Regions from separate parts of the Paenibacillus sp. FSL R7-0026 genome, predicted to be linked through region 1. Evidence: a T-box and tRNA genes for the amino acid it is inferred to sense, from the RefSeq annotation. Region 1 holds a T-box; the other regions hold tRNA genes.
What was found. The T-box of region 1 lies ahead of leuS (leucine--tRNA ligase). A T-box ahead of a tRNA ligase gene usually reads a tRNA of that ligase, here a tRNA-Leu.
Positions count from the first base shown of each region.

Region 2: it encodes a tRNA-Leu, which carries the amino acid that the T-box ahead of leuS (leucine--tRNA ligase) is inferred to sense. The anticodon was not compared.
Region 3: it encodes a tRNA-Leu, which carries the amino acid that the T-box ahead of leuS (leucine--tRNA ligase) is inferred to sense. The anticodon was not compared.
Region 4: it encodes a tRNA-Leu, which carries the amino acid that the T-box ahead of leuS (leucine--tRNA ligase) is inferred to sense. The anticodon was not compared.

Region 1 is NZ_JBBORG010000001.1:4,519,956-4,523,545, forward strand. It holds gene leuS (leucine--tRNA ligase) at 1-2,076, opposite strand, end outside; T-box leader at 2,155-2,424, opposite strand; gene MKY44_RS19995 (phosphotransferase family protein) at 2,536-3,492, opposite strand.
Region 2 is NZ_JBBORG010000001.1:322,787-326,376, forward strand. It holds rRNA gene MKY44_RS01450 (23S ribosomal RNA) at 1-382, shown strand, start outside; rRNA gene rrf (5S ribosomal RNA) at 464-580, shown strand; tRNA gene MKY44_RS01460 (tRNA-Ile) at 619-692, shown strand; tRNA gene MKY44_RS01465 (tRNA-Ala) at 727-802, shown strand; tRNA gene MKY44_RS01470 (tRNA-Asn) at 804-879, shown strand; tRNA gene MKY44_RS01475 (tRNA-Glu) at 884-955, shown strand; tRNA gene MKY44_RS01480 (tRNA-Val) at 1,078-1,153, shown strand; tRNA gene MKY44_RS01485 (tRNA-Met) at 1,170-1,243, shown strand; tRNA gene MKY44_RS01490 (tRNA-Asp) at 1,269-1,346, shown strand; tRNA gene MKY44_RS01495 (tRNA-Phe) at 1,364-1,439, shown strand; tRNA gene MKY44_RS01500 (tRNA-Thr) at 1,460-1,535, shown strand; tRNA gene MKY44_RS01505 (tRNA-Tyr) at 1,545-1,630, shown strand; tRNA gene MKY44_RS01510 (tRNA-Lys) at 1,641-1,716, shown strand; tRNA gene MKY44_RS01515 (tRNA-Leu) at 1,723-1,803, shown strand; tRNA gene MKY44_RS01520 (tRNA-Gly) at 1,814-1,888, shown strand; tRNA gene MKY44_RS01525 (tRNA-Arg) at 1,896-1,972, shown strand; tRNA gene MKY44_RS01530 (tRNA-Leu) at 1,990-2,068, shown strand; tRNA gene MKY44_RS01535 (tRNA-Pro) at 2,076-2,149, shown strand; tRNA gene MKY44_RS01540 (tRNA-Gly) at 2,160-2,230, shown strand; gene iolD (3D-(3,5/4)-trihydroxycyclohexane-1,2-dione acylhydrolase (decyclizing)) at 2,622-3,590, shown strand, end outside.
Region 3 is NZ_JBBORG010000001.1:5,442,564-5,446,153, forward strand. It holds gene MKY44_RS23835 (helix-turn-helix domain-containing protein) at 1-357, shown strand, start outside; tRNA gene MKY44_RS23840 (tRNA-Asn) at 414-495, opposite strand; gene MKY44_RS23845 (class I SAM-dependent methyltransferase) at 753-1,679, opposite strand; tRNA gene MKY44_RS23850 (tRNA-Leu) at 1,863-1,941, opposite strand; tRNA gene MKY44_RS23855 (tRNA-Cys) at 1,948-2,021, opposite strand; tRNA gene MKY44_RS23860 (tRNA-Gly) at 2,028-2,102, opposite strand; tRNA gene MKY44_RS23865 (tRNA-Gln) at 2,107-2,181, opposite strand; tRNA gene MKY44_RS23870 (tRNA-His) at 2,204-2,276, opposite strand; tRNA gene MKY44_RS23875 (tRNA-Trp) at 2,306-2,379, opposite strand; tRNA gene MKY44_RS23880 (tRNA-Tyr) at 2,387-2,472, opposite strand; tRNA gene MKY44_RS23885 (tRNA-Thr) at 2,482-2,557, opposite strand; tRNA gene MKY44_RS23890 (tRNA-Phe) at 2,578-2,653, opposite strand; tRNA gene MKY44_RS23895 (tRNA-Asp) at 2,749-2,826, opposite strand; tRNA gene MKY44_RS23900 (tRNA-Met) at 2,854-2,927, opposite strand; tRNA gene MKY44_RS23905 (tRNA-Val) at 2,944-3,019, opposite strand; tRNA gene MKY44_RS23910 (tRNA-Glu) at 3,026-3,097, opposite strand; tRNA gene MKY44_RS23915 (tRNA-Ser) at 3,115-3,206, opposite strand; tRNA gene MKY44_RS23920 (tRNA-Asn) at 3,210-3,285, opposite strand; rRNA gene MKY44_RS23925 (23S ribosomal RNA) at 3,352-3,590, opposite strand, start outside.
Region 4 is NZ_JBBORG010000001.1:359,589-363,178, reverse strand. It holds gene MKY44_RS01805 (short chain dehydrogenase) at 139-744, opposite strand; tRNA gene MKY44_RS01800 (tRNA-Gly) at 920-990, opposite strand; tRNA gene MKY44_RS01795 (tRNA-Pro) at 1,003-1,076, opposite strand; tRNA gene MKY44_RS01790 (tRNA-Arg) at 1,093-1,169, opposite strand; tRNA gene MKY44_RS01785 (tRNA-Gly) at 1,176-1,250, opposite strand; tRNA gene MKY44_RS01780 (tRNA-Leu) at 1,259-1,345, opposite strand; tRNA gene MKY44_RS01775 (tRNA-Lys) at 1,355-1,430, opposite strand; tRNA gene MKY44_RS01770 (tRNA-Gln) at 1,440-1,514, opposite strand; tRNA gene MKY44_RS01765 (tRNA-His) at 1,526-1,601, opposite strand; tRNA gene MKY44_RS01760 (tRNA-Thr) at 1,699-1,774, opposite strand; tRNA gene MKY44_RS01755 (tRNA-Asp) at 1,798-1,875, opposite strand; tRNA gene MKY44_RS01750 (tRNA-Met) at 1,903-1,976, opposite strand; tRNA gene MKY44_RS01745 (tRNA-Val) at 1,993-2,068, opposite strand; tRNA gene MKY44_RS01740 (tRNA-Glu) at 2,075-2,146, opposite strand; tRNA gene MKY44_RS01735 (tRNA-Ser) at 2,164-2,255, opposite strand; tRNA gene MKY44_RS01730 (tRNA-Asn) at 2,259-2,334, opposite strand; tRNA gene MKY44_RS01725 (tRNA-Ala) at 2,336-2,411, opposite strand; tRNA gene MKY44_RS01720 (tRNA-Ile) at 2,446-2,519, opposite strand; rRNA gene rrf (5S ribosomal RNA) at 2,579-2,695, opposite strand; rRNA gene MKY44_RS01710 (23S ribosomal RNA) at 2,773-3,590, opposite strand, start outside.

The DNA of each region.
Region 1 (3,590 bases):
AATCATCAGCTGGCTGATGGATGTGTTGAAGCGCAGATGTTCCAGATCTTCCGTAACTTTTTTGATCGTTTTGTGAGCAGTCCGTTTGAACTCATCCGTTCCACCGTCCACCGTAATCTTGTCATTGATGGCTCCTGTGTCTTCATTAATGAAGAGACGCCATACACGTGACAGGAAGCGGTGCATGCCTTCAACCCCGTTTGCATTCCACGGTTTTGTCGCTTCCAATGGTCCCATGAACATCTCGTACAGACGCAATGTATCTGCACCGAATTCATTGACGATTTCATCCGGGTTAATGACATTACCACGGGATTTACTCATTTTCTCATTATTGGTACCCAGGATCATACCTTGGTTCACCAGTTTGTGGAAAGGCTCTTTGGTCTCCACAACACCCAGATCATACAGCACTTTGTGCCAGAAACGAGCGTACAGCAAGTGAAGCACCGCGTGCTCTGCTCCGCCAATGTACAGATCAACCGGCAGCCACTGTTGCTGTTTCTCCTTGGAGATCAGTTCCTTGTCATTGTGCGGATCGATAAAGCGCAGGTAATACCAGCAGCTACCCGCCCATTGTGGCATGGTGTTGGTCTCACGACGTGCCTTCATTCCCGTTTCCGGATCTACCGTATTCACCCACTCCGTAACATTCGCCAGTGGTGATTCTCCTGTACCCGAAGGTTTGATCTGGTCGATATCAGGCAGCAGCAGTGGAAGTTGATCCTCCGGTACTGTCTTCATCGTTCCGTCTTCCAGATGCAGAATCGGGATTGGCTCACCCCAGTAACGCTGACGGCTGAACAGCCAATCGCGCAGACGATAGGTTACTTTACCTTGTCCTTTACCGTTCTCTTCCAACCAAGCAATCATCTTGGCAACCGCTTCTTCATTATTCAGTCCGTTCAAGAAATCTGAATTCACATGCGCGCCATCACCCGAATACGCCTCTTGTGTAACGTCTCCACCTTGAATAACTTCGATGATATCCAGACCGAACTGCTTCGCAAATTCCCAGTCACGTGCATCATGACCCGGAACAGCCATAACCGCACCTGTACCGTAACCTGCAAGAACGTAATCAGCAATCCAGATCGGCAGTTTTGCACCATTAACGGGATTGATTGCATAAGCGCCAGTGAATACACCTGTTTTGTCTTTGGCCAAATCTGTACGTTCCAGATCACTCTTACGAGAAGCCTGCTCCTGATAAGCCTGAATAGCTTCACGTTGGTCATCGGTTGTAATTGCTTCTACCAATTCATGTTCCGGAGCAAGTACTGCAAAGCTCGCACCGAACAATGTGTCCGCACGGGTAGTGAACACCTTGATGACTTCCTCGCGACCCTCAATGGCAAATACAACTTCCGCACCTGTCGATTTACCGATCCAGTTGCGCTGCATATCCTTGATGCTTTCAGACCAATCCAGCTCTTCCAAGTCTTCCAACAGACGCTCTGCATACTCGGTAATTCTCAGAACCCATTGACGCATCGGTTTGCGTACAACCGGATGTCCTCCACGTTCACTCTTGCCATCAATAACCTCTTCATTAGCAAGTACCGTTCCAAGGGCTTCACACCAGTTAACTGCAACTTCATCCACATAAGCCAGACCTTTGTTGTACAGCTGAATAAAGATCCATTGTGTCCATTTATAGTATTCAGGGTCCGTTGTGCTGATCTCACGATCCCAGTCATAGGAGAAACCAAGCGATTTGATCTGGCGACGGAAATTGTCAATATTACGGAATGTAATATCTCGTGGATGTTCACCTGTATCCAGTGCATGCTGCTCAGCAGGCAGACCGAAAGCATCCCAACCCATTGGGTGCAATACATTGTAACCGCGCATACGTTTGTATCGGGAAACGATATCCGTTGCCGTATATCCTTCTGGATGGCCTACGTGCAGACCTGAACCGGATGGATAAGGGAACATATCCAGTGCATAAAATTTCGGTTTAGCAGGGTCCTCACCGGTTTTAAACGTTTTATTTGCATCCCAGTATTGCTGCCAACTTTTTTCCATGACTTGTGGCTGATAGCCGTGTTTCGGCTGGTTATTCTCACTCATCTATTGTTCCTCCTTCAGGTTATTCGCTTTAGCTTTAATTGCAACAAAAAAACCTCAGCATCCCGTAGCGTTTGCAGCGCTAGGGACGAGAGGTTGAATTCCCGTGGTACCACCCTAGTTAGCGGACGAACGTGCTTCGTCATCCACTCCCTTTGGACCTGTAACGGCGGTTAACCGATGCGGATTTCCATTCCTGAACCCAAGCTTTATACAAGCAGGTTAAACAGAATGGTGTAATCACCGCATTTCTCCAAGGCGAGTTCGCAAATCACTGTCAACCGGCTTGCACCAACCGCCGGCTCTCTGTTATGTACAGGAATTACTACTGATCCTTATCATCGAAATATGTATACAATATCGGGACCATTATATAAAAAAGCAAGCCCAAAGTCAATATTACACGTTATAATCGCTATCTTGAAGTCTACGCTTCGTACCGTTCATAACGCTGGTTTCTTTTCAAGATAAACGAAAACGCTCAATGCCTTCCTCCAGATTATGAATGGTCCAATTCACATGTTCCTGATTATCATATTGACGATAAGCGCACTCAATGCGCAGCACCAGATCAAAGTACAAGTCATAGAGACTTCTTCTTTTCAGCTCACTTTCAGTCGTAATCGCATGCCCATAGCCTTTCACAAAACCAGGCGTATAGTTAAAATGACTGAAATAATGCTCCATCAAAGGATCTGCCCACAGTGAACGTTCAAAATCAATAATCGCTGTGATGCGACCTTTATCTACTAACACATTGCCGTCCCACAGATCCCAACTCACAAGCACAGGTTCTTTTACATCGTCCAGCACATTCGATTTTTCTCCAATCAAGCGTCTCAATTCAGGATAATCTATTGAAAATGTAACCCCGGCTTCTTCCCCGTCGGTAAGAATATCCTTCATCAGATTCATAAATGCTTCTTTCCATGTGGAATATCGCTGTTTTTGCTCCGAGAAATATCCAAACTTCTCGCCCTTGATTTCATTAATTCGACGATTGTACCGACCGAGCTCGTGTTCAATGGCTTCCTGCTCTTCCGCAGAATATTGATCCTTGACCTGATTATAGGGTGTTCCAGACATGTACTCCATGATAAAATAACGCGCTGAAGCCATAGTTAACGAATCGTCATAAGCCAACACTTGGGGTACAGGAATATCCTGTAGCTCCGTGATGAGGCGTAGTGCCTCAACCTCAGCAATCATGAGATCCTGCTCACAGCGCATCAGATTTGTCGAAGCCGACGGTGCAATTTTGAGTACCACTCGCTGTGCGTCACTCAGTGTAATGAGATATGCATGATTGGCCCAGCCATCCACCATTTCCTTGTAGTCCTGTATACTTGCAGAGAAATGCTGCTCTATTATGGCATTCAACTGTTCTGACGAAAGTCTTGTTTTATATGTACTTTCCACTTCTACACCTCACATTGACATTTGATTTATTTCTCGGAAAACGCTTTCTATCCGACTATTATCGCCTCCTTTACTTTAACTGGCAATACTTTTTGTCA
Region 2 (3,590 bases), 4.2 Mb from region 1:
CTCATCGCATCCTGGGGCTGAAGTAGGTCCCAAGGGTTGGGCTGTTCGCCCATTAAAGCGGTACGCGAGCTGGGTTCAGAACGTCGTGAGACAGTTCGGTCCCTATCTGTCGTGGGCGTAGGAAATTTGAGAGGAGCTGTCCTTAGTACGAGAGGACCGGGATGGACGTACCGCTGGTGTACCAGTTGTTCCGCCAGGAGCACCGCTGGGTAGCTATGTACGGACGGGATAAACGCTGAAAGCATCTAAGCGTGAAGCCCCCCTCAAGATGAGATTTCCCAGTATGTAAGACCCCTTGAAGACGACGAGGTAGATAGGCTGGGGGTGGAAGTGCAGCAATGCATGGAGCTGACCAGTACTAATCGGTCGAGGGCTTATCCAAATAGCAAGTGATAATTCGCATGTTTCGTTTCGAATCTAGTTTTCAGAGAACAACACTCTGAAATGTAAGCTAAGCTATGCGTTTGGTGGCGATGGCGGAGGGGTTCCACACGTACCCATCCCGAACACGACCGTTAAGCCCTCTAGCGCCGATGGTACTTGGACCGCAGGGTCCTGGGAGAGTAGGACGCCGCCAAGCGAAACCCCATTGGGGTATTTTTTTTCGAAAATTGATAAGGGCCCTTAGCTCAGTTGGTTAGAGCGCACCTCTGATAAGGGTGAGGCCGGTGGTTCGAGTCCACCAGGGCCCATAGCAAGACCAAAACAAGAAATACACCAGAGTATGGGGCCATAGCTCAGCTGGGAGAGCGCCTGCCTTGCAAGCAGGAGGTCAGCGGTTCGATCCCGCTTGGCTCCACCATTCCCTGATAGCTCAGTTGGTAGAGCACTCGACTGTTAATCGAGTTGTCACAGGTTCGAGCCCTGTTCGGGGAGCCAGTAAGGCCCGTTGGTCAAGGGGTTAAGACACCTCCCTTTCACGGAGGTAACAGGGGTTCGAATCCCCTACGGGTCATAGCAATACCTATTGCTTCAACAAGGGATGAGAATCCCAAAGGTTCGTCGGAGGATGAACTTCGTTAGCAACTGCTTCGCAGTCTCGAACGAAGTGAGAGTATCCCCTACGGGTCATATTATGGAGGCTTAGCTCAGCTGGGAGAGCATCTGCCTTACAAGCAGAGGGTCGGGGGTTCGATCCCCTCAGCCTCCACCATATAACTTTATAACGACGCGGGGTGGAGCAGCCCGGTAGCTCGTCGGGCTCATAACCCGAAGGCCGCAGGTTCAAATCCTGCCCCCGCAATTAGCTTTCCTTGAGAAAGTGATCTGGAACCGTGGTGTAGTTGGCCTAACATGCCTGCCTGTCACGCAGGAGATCGCGGGTTCGAATCCCGTCGGTTCCGCCATTTTTTTATTCTAGTAAGGCTCGGTAGCTCAGTCGGTAGAGCAGAGGACTGAAAATCCTCGTGTCGGCGGTTCGATTCCGTCCCGAGCCACCATTTATAACACCATGTAATACGCCGGTGTAGCTCAACTGGTAGAGCAACTGACTTGTAATCAGTAGGTTGGGGGTTCAAGTCCTCTCGCCGGCACCATGTAATCCTGGAGGATTAGCGAAGCGGCCAAACGCATCAGACTGTAAATCTGCTCCCGTACGGGTTCGGTGGTTCGAATCCATCATCCTCCACCAGTTTTTCTATGAGTCATTAGCTCAGTTGGTAGAGCACCTGACTTTTAATCAGGGTGTCGAAGGTTCGAGCCCTTCATGACTCACCATTATATGCGCGTGTGGCGGAATTGGCAGACGCACTAGACTTAGGATCTAGCGTCTTTGACGTGGGGGTTCAAGTCCCTCCACGCGCATCCTTTATTTGCGGAAGTGGCTCAGCGGTAGAGCATCGCCTTGCCAAGGCGAGGGTCGCGGGTTCGATTCCCGTCTTCCGCTCCAATATTTTGCGCCCTTAGCTCAGCTGGATAGAGCGTTTGACTACGAATCAAAAGGCCGGGAGTTCGAATCTCTCAGGGCGCGCCATTATAACTTCATATTTTGCCGGCGTGGCGGAATGGCAGACGCGCTCGACTCAAAATCGAGTGGGAAACCGTGGAGGTTCGAGTCCTCTCGCCGGTATAGATAACGGGATGTAGCTCAGCTTGGTAGAGCACCTGGTTTGGGACCAGGGGGTCGCATGTTCAAATCGTGTCATCCCGATTGTTGTTATGCGGGTGTAGTTCAATGGTAGAACTTTAGCCTTCCAAGCTAATAGCGTGGGTTCGATTCCCATCACCCGCTTATATATTGAAAAAGAAAGAGATGATATTCACCGTCTCTTTCTTTTTTTTCATTCACAGGCATATTGATCATGATTTTATACAAAGATCACGGATTATTTGGCTGATTATCATGTACCAGCATGTATCCCATCCTCACGATATATTCCCCCTCATTTAAATCTGTTCTTAGTCATTGTAGAAGTGTTCAAATAGAGAAGGTCTGACACATGTTCGAACACAAGAATATTTTTTCTTTATTACAATTTATAAAAACGCTTACAAAAATAGCTTGCGTAAATCATTAACCTGTAATACCATATCAATTAAGCGCTTAACCTTTAGGGGTAAGGCGCTTAAACTTAACGTAGATTAAGCGCTTAACCCGTAAAGGAAAGGACGGCGATCAATTCATGAAAACAATTCGACTGACGATGGCTCAGGCACTGCTTCGATACCTGGATCAGCAATATATCTCGGTTGACGGGGTGGAAACCAAGTTTGTGAAGGGAATCATCGGTATTTTTGGACATGGCAATGTAACAGGCATTGGAGAAGCGCTGGAGCGCAGTCCGGGAAGCCTGACGTATATGCAAGGCAAGAACGAACAAGGCATGGTGCATACGGCAGCGGCTTATGCCAAGCAGAAGAACCGTAGACAGATCTATGCATGTACAACATCTATTGGACCTGGTGCTTTGAATATGATCACAGCGGCAGCTACTGCAACAGTGAACCGGATTCCGGTTTTATTGCTTCCAGGAGATAACTTTGCTACACGGGAACCAGACCCGGTACTTCAGCAGTTGGAAGTGAGCAGTGATTATACAATCTCAGCCACTGATCCATTCAAAGCCGTCAGTAAATACTGGGATCGCATCGTTCGTCCTGAACAGTTGATGATTGCTGTTACACAGGCCATGCGTGTGCTAACTGATCCAGCAGAGACAGGAGCAGTAACGCTCGCACTGCCGCAGGATGTGCAGGCAGAGGCGTACGATTACCCGGAATCGTTCTTTGCCCGCAAAGTACATTATCTGGATCGTCGCCCCCCGGTACAGGCAGCCATTGAACGGGCAACGGAGCAGATTGCCCGAGGCAGAAAGCCGCTGCTCGTTGCAGGCGGCGGTGTGTTGTACTCTGAGGCATCCGCCCAGCTCGTGGAGTTCGCCGAGGCATTTGGTATTCCGATCGCCGAAACGCAGGCGGGCAAGAGCGCTGTCTCTTGGGACCACCCACTGAATGTGGGGGCCATCGGGGTTACCGGCTCTCTGGCAGCCAATAGGCTGGCGAGAGAAGCAGACGTTGTGATCGGCGTCGGTACCCGGTTCTCGGATTTCACGACGGCGTCCCGCTCTGCTTTTCAACATCCGGAAGCTTCA
Region 3 (3,590 bases), 920 kb from region 1:
CAATATGCCCAGTATCAGCATATATCTGAGAAAATGATTGCCATGATTCATCAAGATTATGATAAGGATCTGACACTTGAAGAATGTGCTGTTAAGCTTCACTACAATGCCAACTACTTAAGTAGTGTTTTCCGCAAAGAGACAGGCTGTGCATTTAGTGAATATCTGACCAAGTACCGATTTAATATCGCTAAAAAATGGCTGGACGAAAGTGATCTAACCGTTAAAGATATCGCAGCACGACTTCGGTACAACAATCCGCAAAACTTTATCCGATCATTTCGTAAATGGGAAGGAATCACCCCTGGCCAGTACAGGGAGCGTAAGCAGAAAGCAGAAGTATCGAACAAAAATTAGACAAGGAGCACGATTGTAAGTCGTACTCCTTCAGCCAGCTCGGCCACCTATCCGTATGGCTCCCCGAACAGGGATAGGGCTCGGACCTGTGACAACTCGATTAACCGTGGAGTGCTCTACCAACTGAAATATCAGGGAATATGCTTCAGAGATCATTCTCTGAAAACGAGGGTCTGGTTCAAAGTGGTCGATGAATTAGTGGCTTCAAAAAAGAGGGAGCACATAACCTGCTCCCTTCACTTACACCTTCACTTCTGCAATCTTAACTTCATATGTTTCAACCGTTCATCTTTTGGCACAGCGTTGTGATGCTTCCTAGTGCCATCTTAGACGTTAGACTACATTGTCTCTGTCTCAATTCCTGATTATCAGTATACGTGCCAAGCTTATGCGATTTATTGCTTATCCTTAGTGCGAACTGTTTTCATATTTGGCTGTTCAAGTTGGATTAGAATTTTACCAAATCTTGCTCCACGTGAGAAGGTCACCGTACTATCCTTGTACGTATCGCTAATGTAATCCTCAGCCAATCTGAGGGAATCTTCATCCGATGGTAACTCATACGTATTAAGCCATTCTGGCAGCTTCTCGATAATCTCTTCCACCGGTACTTCAAATGAGTTAACTTCTCTCGTAATGATCATGGTGTATGAATAACCCTTCAAATACAGCAACTGTTGAATATATCCCATATCACCGGCCTTATATGAAGAAGTTACACCCAGTACATCCTTAAGTTCTTCCATTAGTGTGTGTTCCTTCTGTCCCGCCATAGTGCTTATATATACATACTTCCGGGCACAGTTGATCGCCATCTCAATCGTTTCCCAATCCGACATTGCTGGACACATGGATGCAAATGCAAAGTCATATTTCTTCTCCCAGCCTTTATCCTGAATGGAGATTTCCTCATATCGTTCGTTTACGATTTCGATATTGGATTCCAGAGCTGAAGGTATCGTCTCTTTCATAAGGGAGACAAGCAACTCAGAAGGCTCAACTGCGGTCACACTTGCCCCCTTTTCTGCAAAAGGAATGGTAAATATGCCTGAAGCGGCTCCAATGTCCAAAATGGATAACCCTGCGAATTCCACACCCTGGTTTTCAATCCAGCCCATAATGCGTTCAGAACGCTGCTTTCCTTCTTCAGTGAACGACTGTGCATGATAATCTCTTGCCCATCGCTCAAATACTTCTTCTGTATTAAATGGTGCGCTTTTCTTCTTATATTTTGAACTTCTCGGACCATTCTTCCATGCCTCTTCCCATACAGAAAGATCAAATAACAGATCGGTATCCGAAACATTTTTTCCATTAGTCACTCTACTTCACTCCTCCATATTAAAGACTTTACTTATCTACAATATACTGAATATAATTATACGTCAATCTTTATTAACGTCCATCTTCTCTTACTCTAGATTTTCTTACTGCACATAAATCATTTCATATGAAATAAAAATAGCCCTACACATTGCATAAGCAACATGTAGGGCTATTCAATATACCGGCGAGAGGACTCGAACCTCCACGGTTTCCCACTCGATTTTGAGTCGAGCGCGTCTGCCATTCCGCCACGCCGGCATATGCTGGAGGCGCCACCCAGATTCGAACTGGGGATAAAGCTTTTGCAGAGCTGTGCCTTACCACTTGGCTATGGCGCCATATTTTGGAGCGGACGACGGGAATCGAACCCGCGACCCTCGCCTTGGCAAGGCGATGCTCTACCGCTGAGCCACGTCCGCATAATGGCTGGGGATATAGGATTTGAACCTATGCATGACGGAGTCAAAGTCCGTTGCCTTACCGCTTGGCTAATCCCCAATAAAAAATGAAAAAACAAAGGGGCGATCGAGGGGAATTGAACCCCCGAATGCCGGATCCACAAACCGGTGCGTTAACCACTTCGCCACGATCGCCACAAAAGGTTATTTTCTAAAAAGTTAATTGGCAGGGGCAGCAGGAATTGAACCCACACCAACGGTTTTGGAGACCGTTGTTCTACCTTTAAACTATGCCCCTATAAAACTGGTGGAGGATGATGGATTCGAACCACCGAACCCGTACGGGAGCAGATTTACAGTCTGATGCGTTTGGCCACTTCGCTAATCCTCCAGGATTACATGGTGCCGGCGAGAGGACTTGAACCCCCAACCTACTGATTACAAGTCAGTTGCTCTACCAGTTGAGCTACACCGGCATATTAAATTATTTTAAAAATGGTGGCTCGGGACGGAATCGAACCGCCGACACGAGGATTTTCAGTCCTCTGCTCTACCGACTGAGCTACCGAGCCATAATAAAGTCTAATCTTAATTCCTTACACTTTATATAGGGCATCAGTGCCATACAGCAGATGTAGTGAACAGTTTGCCTCATGTAAAGATTAAATGGCGGAACCGACGGGATTCGAACCCGCGATCTCCTGCGTGACAGGCAGGCATGTTAGGCCAACTACACCACGGTTCCAGATCACTTTCTCAAAGGAAAGTATAATTGCGGGGGCAGGATTTGAACCTGCGGCCTTCGGGTTATGAGCCCGACGAGCTACCGGGCTGCTCCACCCCGCGTCGTTATAAAATTATATGGTGGAGGCTGAGGGGATCGAACCCCCGACCCTCTGCTTGTAAGGCAGATGCTCTCCCAGCTGAGCTAAGCCTCCATATTATGACCCGTAGGGGATTCGAACCCCTGTTACCTCCGTGAAAGGGAGGTGTCTTAACCCCTTGACCAACGGGCCTTGCTAAAAAAATTATCTGGCGGAGAGAGAGGGATTCGAACCCTCGAGACGCTTGTGACGCCTACACGATTTCCAATCGTGCTCCTTCGGCCAGCTCGGACACCTCTCCATATGGCTCCCCGAACAGGGCTCGAACCTGTGACAACTCGATTAACAGTCGAGTGCTCTACCAACTGAGCTATCAGGGAATATGCTTCAGAGATCGTTCTCTGAAAACTAGATTCGAAACGAAACATGCGAATTACAACTTGCTATTGGATAAGCCCTCGACCGATTAGTACTGGTCAGCTCCATGCATTGCTGCACTTCCACCCCCAGCCTATCTACCTCGTCGTCTTCAAGGGGTCTTACATACTGGGAAATCTCATCTTGAGGGGGGCTTCACGCTTAGATGCTTTCAGCGTTTATCCCGTCCGTACATAGCTACCCAGCGGTGCTCCTGGCGGAACAACTGGTACACCAGCGGTACGTCCATCCCGGTCCTCTCGTACTA
Region 4 (3,590 bases), 4.2 Mb from region 1:
ATATGGCCTCATTCAGTCCTGTTTCAGGAAAAATCATTCTACATGCTTAACATTTAAATGCATTTCATGTACACCCTTCTCTTCCTACAACTAATTAGGGATAGGTATTCATCAAAATCATATATAACTGTCCAGCTTTTAATATATTTTAAAATTTTGGGCTGTTTCAATCCCAAGTGCACTCTGGATAAACGTATTAGCCACTTTCTCTACAGGTACGGGATTAAATCCAATAAAGAAATCCCTATATTTTTCCGCCGACTCTACAAACAGATTAGGACTAACCGAATTCAAACGAATGCCTCTTGGTAACTCAAACGCTGCCGCTTTGGCAAACGAATCAATAGCCCCATTGACCAGAGCACTTGATGCACCTTGCTCAATAGGGTGGTCTTGTATAATGCCACTGACCAGCGTGAAACTCCCCTTGTCGTTAATATAGTGCTGTCCAATCAATACGATATTGACCTGTCCAAGCAGTTTACCCTGCACACTAATCATATTGTTCTCAGGTGTAAGTTCTTCGAGTTTCGCATAATGGGTCTGACCCGCCGCCACAATGACGTAATCAATATTTCTCACCGTTTCAAAAAGGGTAGTAATACTCTCTGTCGATGTCATATCCACCTGAACATCCCCGGATTGTCTACCTGCCGTAATAACCTCAACGGAATAATCTCTCAGTTTCGCAACAACGGCTTTACCTAATGTTCCGTTTCCACCAATCACCAGAGCTCTTTTCATTACTGTTTGTCCTCCTTTATAAATAAATACGGTTAATCAGATACGAATTGTTCTATTTATTTAAACAAAGATTTCATCCTTAATCAAATGACAATTGCCCCTATTATAAATAGATTACACTTAACACAAAAAAAGCCTTTGCTATAAGCAAAGACTCTTCTATATGTTACTCGGAAGCGGGTGATGGGAATCGAACCCACGCTATTAGCTTGGAAGGCTAAAGTTCTACCATTGAACTACACCCGCAAATAAAAAAAATCGGGATGACACGATTTGAACATGCGACCCCCTGGTCCCAAACCAGGTGCTCTACCAAGCTGAGCTACATCCCGATACTTATGAGAATAATGGCGCGCCCTGAGAGATTCGAACTCCCGGCCTTTTGATTCGTAGTCAAACGCTCTATCCAGCTGAGCTAAGGGCGCAAATATTGGAGCGGAAGACGGGAATCGAACCCGCGACCCTCGCCTTGGCAAGGCGATGCTCTACCGCTGAGCCACTTCCGCAAAACATATGGTGCGGTCGAGAGGACTCGAACCTCCACGGGGGTTAGCCCACACGGACCTGAACCGTGCGCGTCTGCCAATTCCGCCACGACCGCAAAATATAATGGTGAGTCATGAAGGGCTCGAACCTTCGACACCCTGATTAAAAGTCAGGTGCTCTACCAACTGAGCTAATGACTCGTAATGAAATGGCTGGGGATATAGGATTTGAACCTATGCATGACGGAGTCAAAGTCCGTTGCCTTACCGCTTGGCTAATCCCCATTAAAAAATCATGGGGCGATCGAGGGGAATTGAACCCCCGAATGCCGGATCCACAAACCGGTGCGTTAACCACTTCGCCACGACCGCCATAGAGTAAGCCATTCATCCACTAAGAGAATCTTAGTATTAACAATTTTACTTGTAATATACATTCTATCACAAATTCAGATGTAAATACTAAAAATGGTGCCGGCGAGAGGACTTGAACCCCCAACCTACTGATTACAAGTCAGTTGCTCTACCAGTTGAGCTACACCGGCACGGTGTATATTTAATTAAAAAATGGCGGAACCGACGGGATTCGAACCCGCGATCTCCTGCGTGACAGGCAGGCATGTTAGGCCAACTACACCACGGTTCCAGATCACTTTCTCAAAGGAAAGTATAATTGCGGGGGCAGGATTTGAACCTGCGGCCTTCGGGTTATGAGCCCGACGAGCTACCGGGCTGCTCCACCCCGCGTCGTTATAAAATTATATGGTGGAGGCTGAGGGGATCGAACCCCCGACCCTCTGCTTGTAAGGCAGATGCTCTCCCAGCTGAGCTAAGCCTCCATATTATGACCCGTAGGGGATTCGAACCCCTGTTACCTCCGTGAAAGGGAGGTGTCTTAACCCCTTGACCAACGGGCCTTGCTAAAAAAATTATCTGGCGGAGAGAGAGGGATTCGAACCCTCGAGACGCTTGTGACGCCTACACGATTTCCAATCGTGCTCCTTCGGCCAGCTCGGACACCTCTCCATATGGCTCCCCGAACAGGGCTCGAACCTGTGACAACTCGATTAACAGTCGAGTGCTCTACCAACTGAGCTATCAGGGAATGGTGGAGCCAAGCGGGATCGAACCGCTGACCTCCTGCTTGCAAGGCAGGCGCTCTCCCAGCTGAGCTATGGCCCCATACACTGTGTATTTCATTGTTGTGGTCTTGCTATGGGCCCTGGTGGACTCGAACCACCGGCCTCACCCTTATCAGAGGTGCGCTCTAACCAACTGAGCTAAGGGCCCTAATATATATCCCTTATTCCTTAGCAAGGGGGGCAAAAAAAATACCCCAAAGGGAAATCGCTTGGCGGCGTCCTACTCTCCCAGGACCCTGCGGTCCAAGTACCATCGGCGCTAGAGGGCTTAACGGTCGTGTTCGGGATGGGTACGTGTGGAACCCCTCCGCCATCGCCACCAAACGCGGTGCTTACATTTCAGAGTGTTGTTCTCTGAAAACTAGATTCGAAACGAAACACGCGAATTATCACTTGCATATTTGGATAAGCCCTCGACCGATTAGTACTGGTCAGCTCCATGCATTGCTGCACTTCCACCCCCAGCCTATCTACCTCGTCGTCTTCAAGGGGTCTTACATACTGGGAAATCTCATCTTGAGGGGGCTTCACGCTTAGATGCTTTCAGCGTTTATCCCGTCCGTACATAGCTACCCAGCGGTGCTCCTGGCGGAACAACTGGTACACCAGCGGTACGTCCATCCCGGTCCTCTCGTACTAAGGACAGCTCCTCTCAAATTTCCTACGCCCACGACAGATAGGGACCGAACTGTCTCACGACGTTCTGAACCCAGCTCGCGTACCGCTTTAATGGGCGAACAGCCCAACCCTTGGGACCTACTTCAGCCCCAGGATGCGATGAGCCGACATCGAGGTGCCAAACCTCCCCGTCGATGTGGACTCTTGGGGGAGATAAGCCTGTTATCCCCAGGGTAGCTTTTATCCGTTGAGCGATGGCCCTTCCATGCGGTACCACCGGATCACTAAGCCCGACTTTCGTCCCTGCTCGACTTGTAGGTCTCGCAGTCAAGCTCCCTTATGCCTTTGCACTCTTCGAATGATTTCCAACCATTCTGAGGGAACCTTTGGGCGCCTCCGTTACTCTTTAGGAGGCGACCGCCCCAGTCAAACTGCCCACCTGACACTGTCCCCGCACCGGATTACGGTACCAGGTTAGAACCTAGATACGATCAGGGTGGTATCCCAACGTTGCCTCCACACAAGCTGGCGCTCATGCTTCAAAGGCTCCCACCTATCCTGTACAGATCGTACCCAAATTCAATATCAAGCTGCAGTAAAG